DNA from 2 places in the Actinomadura rugatobispora genome. Region 2 is predicted to be linked to the other one. Evidence: riboswitches for the same ligand, from Rfam matches in the RefSeq annotation. Region 2 holds a riboswitch; the other holds the start of a gene.
The links. Region 2 has a riboswitch for S-adenosylmethionine ahead of ACZ466_RS10195 (aminotransferase class V-fold PLP-dependent enzyme). Riboswitches for the same ligand answer to the same signal wherever they lie in the genome.

Region 1 (4,263 bases), 3.4 Mb from region 2:
GCTCGCGCAGTGCCAGCGAACGGGCTGCGACGTCCGGCTCGGCGGCCCGCCGCCGCAGCGACTCACCGTCCACGCCCAGGCCGTGCACGCCGATCGTGGTGGTGCGGCCGCCGCGGGTCACCGTACGGGCGGCGCGGTCGATCTTGACGCCCGGCAGCCGCGCCGCGCAGCAGTCCAGGAACGCCTCCGCCCACCGGTCGCACAGGAACGCCGCGTGGTCGGCGCCCAGGATGCCGTCCAGCACCCGCTCGCCGATGCCGTCGGGCAGCAGGCCGTAGTACTCGGGCGGGGCCCACGGGGTGTGCGAGAAGTGCACGATCCTCAGGTCGGGCCGCCGGTCGCGCAGCATCCGCGGGGCCAGCGACAGGTGGTAGTCCTGGATCGCGGCCTTGGCGCCGGGCGCGGCGTCGCGGGCGAGGGCGTCGGCGAAGGCCGCGTTGTACGCCTCGTACGACTGCCAGTCGCGCCGTGCCTTCGCGTCGAAGTGCGGCGCGCTGGGGGTGTCGTACAGCAGGTGGTGGACGAACCACAGCGTCGCGTTGGCCACGCCGTTGTACGCGCGGTCGAAGGTCGCGGCGGGGATGTCGAGCATCCGCACGGCGGCGCGGCCCACGTCGTGCCCGGCCAGGTCGAGCCGTCCGTCCGGGGCGCGGCGCGAGGCGGTGCGGTCGCCCACGCCGAGGGCCGCGCACACCCACAGCACCTCGGGGGCCTTCTCGCCGTCCGTGGTCGTCGCGGTGCCCGCCTCCGTCACGCCGGCCAGCCCCGACACGAGCCCGCCGCCCCCGCGCCGCATGGTCAGCGCACCGTCGTCCGACAGCGAGAACGACACCGGACCCCGGTTCGACGCCACCAGCACTTGGCTCATACCGGCAGGGTCTCAGTTGCGAACCGCGCCCATCAAAGTGGCCCGGAGGAAACCACCATGTCGCCCGCCGGGTACTTCGGCGGGCGGCCACGGGAGGCCGCGGGCCGCCGGTTAACCGACGCGCCGTCGGGTACCGGTCGCGGATGAGCAGGTCCGAGACCACCAAAACCGTGCTCGTCGCGGGGACGGCCAACCTCATCCTGGCCGTCACCAAGCTGCTCGCCGGAGTCGTGTCCGGGTCGAGCGCCATGCTGGCCGAGGGCGCGCACTCGGTCGCCGACACCCTCAACCAGGGGTTCCTGCTGGCCTCGCTGCGGCGCAGCGCGCGCCCGCCCGACCGGCGCCACCCGTTCGGGTACGGCAACGAGCGCTACTTCTGGTCGCTGCTGGCCGCGTTCGGGATCTTCGTCGCGGGGGCCGGTTACTCGATCTTCGAGGGCGTCCTGACAATCACCGGCCACGAGGCCGGCGGCGGGGAGAGCGTCTGGCTGGCGTTCACCGTGCTGGGACTGGCGGCGCTGCTGGAGGGCACCTCCTGGCTGCGGGCGTACGTGCAGGCCCGCCGGGAGACCAGGGACAGCGGCCGGGACCTGGTGGAGCACGTGCGGCGGACCCCGGACGTGACGTTCAAGGCGGCGCTGTTCGAGGACACCGCCGCGATGATCGGCCTGACGTTCGCCGCCGCCGGGCTGGCGCTGCGCGAGATCACCGGCTCGGTGTTCTGGGACGGCCTCGCCTCCATCATGATCGGGCTGCTGCTGGTCGTGGTGGCGTTCGCGCTGGGCCGCGACAGCCGCAACCTGCTGATCGGGCAGTCGGTCGAGCCGGAGACCCAGCGCCGGATCCGCGCCGAGATCGCCTCGGCGCCCGGCGTGACCGGCGTGAACGAGCTGTTCACCATGCACTTCGGCCCGGACGAGGTGCTGGTGGCCGCCAAGGTGCACTTCTCCGACGAGATCAGCGCCGACGAGGCCGAGGACATCGCGGGCGAGATCGACCGGCGGCTCCAGGAGGACCTCCCGATCGTCCGGCACGTCTTCCTCGACCCGACGCAGAGCGAGGCCACGACCGCCGCCCGGGCCGAGGCGGCCCGCCGCCACCGGGCGCGCCTCCGCCGGGGCCGCCGCCCCGTCGGCTGACCCCCCGGACGGGCGATCAAGGTCAAAGAGAAGAATGATCAAGGTCGAGGCCGGGTAACGTCTCATCGGGTGAGACCCGCCTGTCTGGCAACCGGTCAGATCATGTAAAGTCACGCAGAGAACCCGATACCGCCCAGTCGGTGGTGGGGTTCTGGTGTATCCATAACCCATAACTTCATAACGCTCATCCAGAGGGGTGCAGGGAGCACAGTGGCCAAAGGGCCGGTCTTCCAGCTCAGCCCCACACAACTTCATAACGCTCAACCAGAGGGGTGCAGGGAGCACAGTGGCCAAAGGGCCGGTCTTCCAGCTCAGCCCCACACAACTTCATAACGCTCATCCAGAGGGGTGGAGGGACCGGCCCTGCGAAGCCCCGGCAACCACCTGGTTCGTACGCGCTCGCGATCCTGCGGGGCCGACCGGGAGATGGTGCCAACTCCGGCCTGTGACCAAGGTGGCACAGGGAAGATGGGGAGAAAGGCCTCGCTCCATGGCACTCACGCCTGCCAGCACGAACTCCGCCCGCTCCGGCGACCCCTCCGTGAACCTCGGCCCAGCGACCGCCCTGACGTGCCGCGAATGCGGGCACAGCAGGGAGCTCGGCCCGTTCTACGCCTGTGAGGAGTGTTTCGGCCCCCTGGAGATCTCCTACGACTTCGGGGGAGTCACCCGCGAGGGCATCGAGGCGGGGCCGCGCAACATCTGGCGCTACCGCGGGCTGCTGCCGGTGCCGTCCAACGTCGCCGAGACGCCCAACACCGAGCCCGGCCTGACCCGGCTGGTCCGGGCCGACCAGCTGGCCGAGTCGCTGGGGCTGTCGCGGCTCTGGGTGAAGGACGACAGCGGCAACCCGACGCACTCGTTCAAGGACCGCGTGGTCGCGGTGGCGCTGGCGGCGGCCCGCGAGCTGGGCTTCAAGGTGCTGGCCTGCCCGTCCACCGGCAACCTCGCCAACGCGGTCGCCGCGGCGGCGGCCCGGGCCGGGATCCGCAGCGCGGTGTTCGTGCCGTCCGACCTGGAACAGCAGAAGATCATCACCACCGCGGTGTACGCCGGCACGTTCATCACCGTGGACGGCAACTACGACGACGTCAACCGGCTGGCCTCGGAGATCGCCGGCGAGCAGGAGGACTGGGCGTTCGTCAACGTGAACGTGCGCCCCTACTACGCCGAGGGCTCCAAGACCCTGGGCTACGAGATCGCCGAGCAGCTCGGCTGGCGGCTCCCGGACCAGATCGTCGTCCCGGTGGCGTCCGGCTCCCAGCTCACCAAGATCGACAAGGCGTTCCAGGAGCTGATCAAGCTCGGGCTGGTCGAGGAGAAGCCGTACAAGGTCTTCGGCGCCCAGGCCGCCGGCTGCGACCCGGTGTCCGCGGCGTTCAAGGCCGGGCACGACGTCGTACGGCCGGTCAAGCCGTCCACGATCGCCAAGTCGCTGGCGATCGGCAACCCGGCCGACGGCCCCTACGTGCTGGACGTGGTCCGGCGCACCGGCGGCGCGGTCGAGGACGTCACCGACGCGCAGGTGGTCGAGGGCATCCGGCTGCTGGCCCGCACCGAGGGCATCTTCGGCGAGACCGCGGGCGGGGTCACCGTGGCCACGCTGCGCAAGCTGGTGGAGAGCGGCGCGCTGGACCCGTCCGCCGAGACCGTCATCATCAACTCCGGTGACGGGCTCAAGACGCTGGACGCCATCTCCGGCGAGGTGGGGCCGAGCGCCAACATCGCGCCGTCGCTGGAGGCGTTCCGCGCCTCGGGTCTCGCCTGACCCGCCGTACCGTCGTCGTAGGTCCTGTCCGATCCAGAGAGCATCTTGGAGAGCCAGCAATGAGCACCGTGTCCGTGCGGATCCCGACGATCCTCCGGAACCTGACCGGCGGCGAGGCCGAGGTCAAGGCCGAGGGCGCCACGCTGCGCGCGGTGGTGGCCGACCTGGAGGCCAACCACCCCGGCATCGCGGCCCGCGTCCTGGACGACAACGGCAAGATCCGGCGCTTCGTCAACGTGTACGTGGGCGACGAGGACGTGCGGTTCGCCGAGGGGCTGGACACCCCGACCCCCGAGGGCGCCCAGGTCTCGATCATCCCGGCCGTCGCCGGCGGCTGACCGGTGGGGGGGCCTCCCGAACGGGAAGCCCCTAATGCCGTACTTCTGAGGCCCCTTTTCACGGGTGTGCCCGGGTGGCGATCGTCGTCGCTCTCCGAGAACACCCGTGAAAGGGGGCTTTTGTCCTGCTAGGCCGGGTAAAGGGTTGGC
Region 2 (4,263 bases):
CGCCACCCCCTGTATCAGTCACGCCTGCGTCAATCCCGCGCCGCCGTCGCGCCGCCCTCGTCCGAGCACCGCCGGTGACCCGGCGAGGCTCAATCCTGCCCGTCCCGGGCCCGATGACCGGGCTCTTGACGCGCAAGTTACGGACTCGCCTTACGCTACATGGGCGAACAGGACCAAAGTGCCCCCGGCGACGCTCCGCCCGGCGGACGATCCGCCCCGCGCACCGTCCGGCGGCCGGGGAACGAGCCTCAGCCGCGCGGCTCCCGGACGAGCTCGGCCAGCGCCCGCAAGAGCCGGTCGACGTGCTCCTCACCCGTCCCCAGTCCGAAGCTGGCGCGCACCGCCGTGTCGCCCTCGCCGCACCCAGCGCCGTCCGCGGCGGCGCCGGAGAGCAGGTGCCCGACGAACGGATGGGCGCAGAACTTCCCGTCCCGGACACCGATGCCGTACGACCCCGACAGCGTAAGCGCAGCGTCGCGCGCGTTCCACCCGTCCACCACGAATGACACGATCCCGACGCGAGGCACGCCCGTGCCCCACAGCGTCAGCTCCCGCACGCCCGGCAGCGCGGCGATGCCGCGGCGCAGCCTGGCCAGCAGCCGCTCCTCCCGCCGGACCAGCGCGTCCCAGCCGGTCGCGGCGAGGGTGTCGCAGGCGGCGGCGAGGGCGATGGCGCCCAGCACGTTCGGGGTGCCCGCCTCGTGCCGCCGCTGCGCGTCCGCGGACCAGCGGACCCGGTCGCCGTGCGCGCTCACCGAGTCGCTGGCGCCGCCGCCCTTGAGGAACGGCTCCGCGGCGCGCAGCCAGTCCGACCGGCCCGCCAGCACCCCGGCGCCGAACGGCGCGTACAGCTTGTGCCCGGAGAAGGCGACGTAGTCCACGCCGAGCGCGGTCATGTCGAACGGCCGGTGCGGGACGTACTGGGCGGCGTCCACCGCGATCCGCGCCCCGTGCCGCCGCGCCGTGCGGGCCAGCTCGGCGATCGGCCACACCTCGCCCGTCACGTTCGACGCCGCCGTGACCACCAGCAGCCTCGGCCCGGCCGGCGCCGCCGCCAGGGCCCGGTCGGCGGCCTCGATCGCCTCGGCCGGGTTCGCGGGGGCGGGCAGCCGCACGGCGCGCCGCCAGGGCAGCAGGCTCGCGTGGTGCTCGGTCTCGAACACGACGGCGGTGGTGCCGGGCGGGGCCGCGTGCGCGAGCAGGTTCATCGCGTCGGTGGTGTTGCGAGTGAAGACGACCGCCGCGCGCGTCCAGGCCCCGAGGAACCCGCGTACGGTCTCGCGCGCGCTCTCGTAGGCGTCGGTGGTGACCTGCGAGGCGTATCCGGCGCCGCGGTGCACGCTGCTGTAGTACGGCAGCGTGCGGGTGACGGCCTCGTGCACCGCCTCCAGACAGGGGGCGCTGGCGGCGTAGTCGAAGTTGGCGTAGGCGATGCTGCCGCCGTCGTCCAGGGGGACCGGCGCGCCGGTCCCGATGACGCGCGGGAGGTCCGGCTCGTGCCGGGGGACGCTCGGCTCACGCGGCGGTACGGGGGTGCGGGGCGCCGGAGCGGACGGAACGAGCGTGGAGATACCGGCGGACGACATGCGTGCGACCCTCCCAGGGTCCCGGGGACCCCATGGAGTGTCCGGCCCTGACGGCCGCGACCGGGTGGGATCCGCGCTTGCCGGGACGCGGGTTCGCGTCCGGCCAGGTCCTCACCCGGGGCACCCCATCGCGGACGAAGGGTTGCCGGTCAGCAAGCCGGGGCTTGTCGCTGACGCTCATGACCTAATGCGGAAGTATATGCGGGTGCCGACGGGGAGCAAAGAGAGGGATGCGATGAGGAACGCGGCGGTTCGAGCGCTGACCGGGGGAGTGCTGGCGCTCGGCGCTCCCGGGCTGCTGGGCGGGTGCGGGCTTCTGGGAGGCGACAACTCCGCCCAGGTCTGCGCCGACACCAGGAAGGCGTTCGAGCAGTACATCACCCAGGTCAGGAGCGTCGCCGCGAACAAGCCCGAGCAATGGAAGCAGGCCACCGAGCAGCTCGCCGGAAAGGTCGAGGGGCTGTCGGGCCAGGCCGAGAACCCCGAGCTCAAGAAGGCGCTGAAGGAGGAGGGCGGCCGCCTGCGCGGGGCCGCCACCTCGGTCGGAACGGGCGACGCCGCCCAGCTCAACACGGTGATCACCCAGACGCCGCAGCGGATCGGCCGCGCCTGCGCCTGACCCGCCGCCCCTGGCGGTCGAGCGCGCGGCGGCCGAGCGTGGCACCGTGCCGAGGCGCGTCGTCTCGGGTGACGAGGAAGGGGCCCGGCGTTTCCGCCGGGCCCCTTCTCTCATCCGCGTAGTCGGCCGGGATCGGTGCCGCCGCCCCCACCACCGGGGTCGCCGGGATCGCCGGGGTCACCGCCCCCGCCGCCGGGATCGCCCGGGTCACCGGGCTCGGGCGGCAGCGGCAGCTCGGGGCCGTCGTCGGTGGGCGGGGTCGAGGGCTCGCGGCCGGGCCCCTCGGAGCCGGGCGGGCGCGACGGGCCGGGCCCGGTCGCCGGCGGCCCGCCGGGACGGTCGGACGGCTGCCCGGAGTACCCGCCGCCGGGGGTCACCGACGGCGACCCGAACGACTTCGGCGAGTAGTTCATGATGGAGACCGCGTCCGCCATGAAGGTGCGCCACACCTGGGCCGGAAGGGCACCGCCGTACGTCCCGTACCCGGGGATGTTCAGCGGCCTGCTGTCACTGCGGAACATCGACACCGTCGTGGCCATCTGCGGGATGAACCCGTTGAACCAGATCGCCCGGCCCGCGTCGGTGGTGCCGGTCTTGCCCGCCACGTCGCGGCCGTCGGCCAGCTGCGCCCCGGTGCCGGTGCCGCCGCGGACCACCTGCTGCATCGCGTACGTGGCGTCCCGCGCCACCTGCTGGCTGAAGACCCGCTCGCCCTTCTCGGTGAACGTGCGGGTGTGCTCCTTGTTGTCGGTCACCGACTTCACCACGAACGGGGTGCGGTGCTGGCCCTCGGAGGCGAACGTGGCGTACACCCCGGCCTGCTGCACCGGGTGCACCGAGATGACGCCCAGCGGGAAGGTCGGCGCGGTGTTGGCGCCGTTGGCGGTGAGCTGGCTCCTGGGGATGCCCATCTTCTCGGCCATCGCCGTCACCTTGTCGAGGCCGACCTTCTGGCCGATGTGGATGTAGGCGGTGTTGACCGAGTTCTGGGTGGCGCCGACCAGGTTCACGTAGCCGAAGCTGCGGCCGCTGTCGTTGCGGACGGGGGTGCCGGCGAAGTACTGCGGCGAGGACCCGTCGACCGAGTCGTACAGCTTCATCCCGTCGTCGAGCGCGGTGGCCAGCACGATCGGCTTGAACCCGGACCCGGCCTGCGCCCAGTCGCCGAACGAGCTGCTCAGCGCCTCCACCAGGTAGTCGCGCCCGCCGTAGAACGCCAGCACCTGCCCGGTCGCCGGGTCGACCGACACCATCCCGGTGCGGATCTTCTTGCTCATCCCGGCCGGGGCGTTGGCGGTGACCGCGCGGCGCGCCGCGTCCATCAGCCGCTTGTCGAAGGTCGTGGTGATCTTCAACCCGCTGCGGTTGATCTCGTCCTCGCTGTAGCCGCGGCGCTCGATCAGCTCCTTCTTGGCCACATTGACCATGTAGCCCTTCTGGCCCTTGAGGATGTTGGTGATCTTCTGCTTGACCGGCATCGGGAAGGTCATCGCCGCCGCGTCGGCCTGGGTGACCGCGCCGTCCCGGACCATGTTGTTCACCACGGCCCGCCAGCGCTGCTCGGCGTAGACGCGGTTCTGGCCCTCGGGCTCGGCGAAGTTGCTCGGCTGCTGGATCGCCGCGGCGAGGAAGGCGCCCTGCGCGGGGGTCAGCTGGCTGACGTCCTTGCCGTAGTACGCCTTGGCGGCGGCCTGGACGCCGTAGGCGTCGCGGCCGAAGAAGATGGTGTTGAGGTACTGCTCGAGGATCCAGTCCTTGGACTTCTCCCGCCCGACCTTCAGGGAGACCATGATCTCCTTGAGCTTGCGGGTGACCGAGCGCTCCTTGCCGATGCCGCCGTAGTAGTTGCGGACCATCTGCTGGGTGATGGTGGAGCCGCCCTGCAGCTGCTCGCCGGTGACCGTGGACCAGAACGCCCGCCCGGTGCCCCGCACCGAGACCCCGGGGTCCTCGTAGAAGCTGCGGTTCTCGGCCGCGATCACCGCGTCGCGCACGCCCTCGGGGATCTGCTTGATCGGCACGGCGTCGCGGTTGGTGCCGGTCTTGGCGATCACCGTC

Region 1: it holds a riboswitch for S-adenosylmethionine, as region 2 does, so the genes downstream of both, thrC (threonine synthase) here and ACZ466_RS10195 (aminotransferase class V-fold PLP-dependent enzyme) in region 2, are expected to answer to the same signal.

What each region holds. Positions count from the first base shown of each region.
Region 1 covers NZ_AP029191.1:5,768,180-5,772,442, forward strand. The annotation lists gene ACZ466_RS25795 (alpha,alpha-trehalose-phosphate synthase (UDP-forming)) at 1-868, opposite strand, end outside; gene ACZ466_RS25800 (cation diffusion facilitator family transporter) at 1,012-2,007, shown strand; SAM riboswitch class I at 2,341-2,482, shown strand; gene thrC (threonine synthase) at 2,498-3,775, shown strand; gene ACZ466_RS25810 (MoaD/ThiS family protein) at 3,835-4,113, shown strand.
Region 2 covers NZ_AP029191.1:2,410,419-2,414,681, reverse strand. The annotation lists gene ACZ466_RS10195 (aminotransferase class V-fold PLP-dependent enzyme) at 249-1,586, opposite strand; SAM riboswitch class IV at 1,655-1,771, opposite strand; gene ACZ466_RS10190 (hypothetical protein) at 1,822-2,205, shown strand; gene ACZ466_RS10185 (transglycosylase domain-containing protein) at 2,316-4,263, opposite strand, start outside.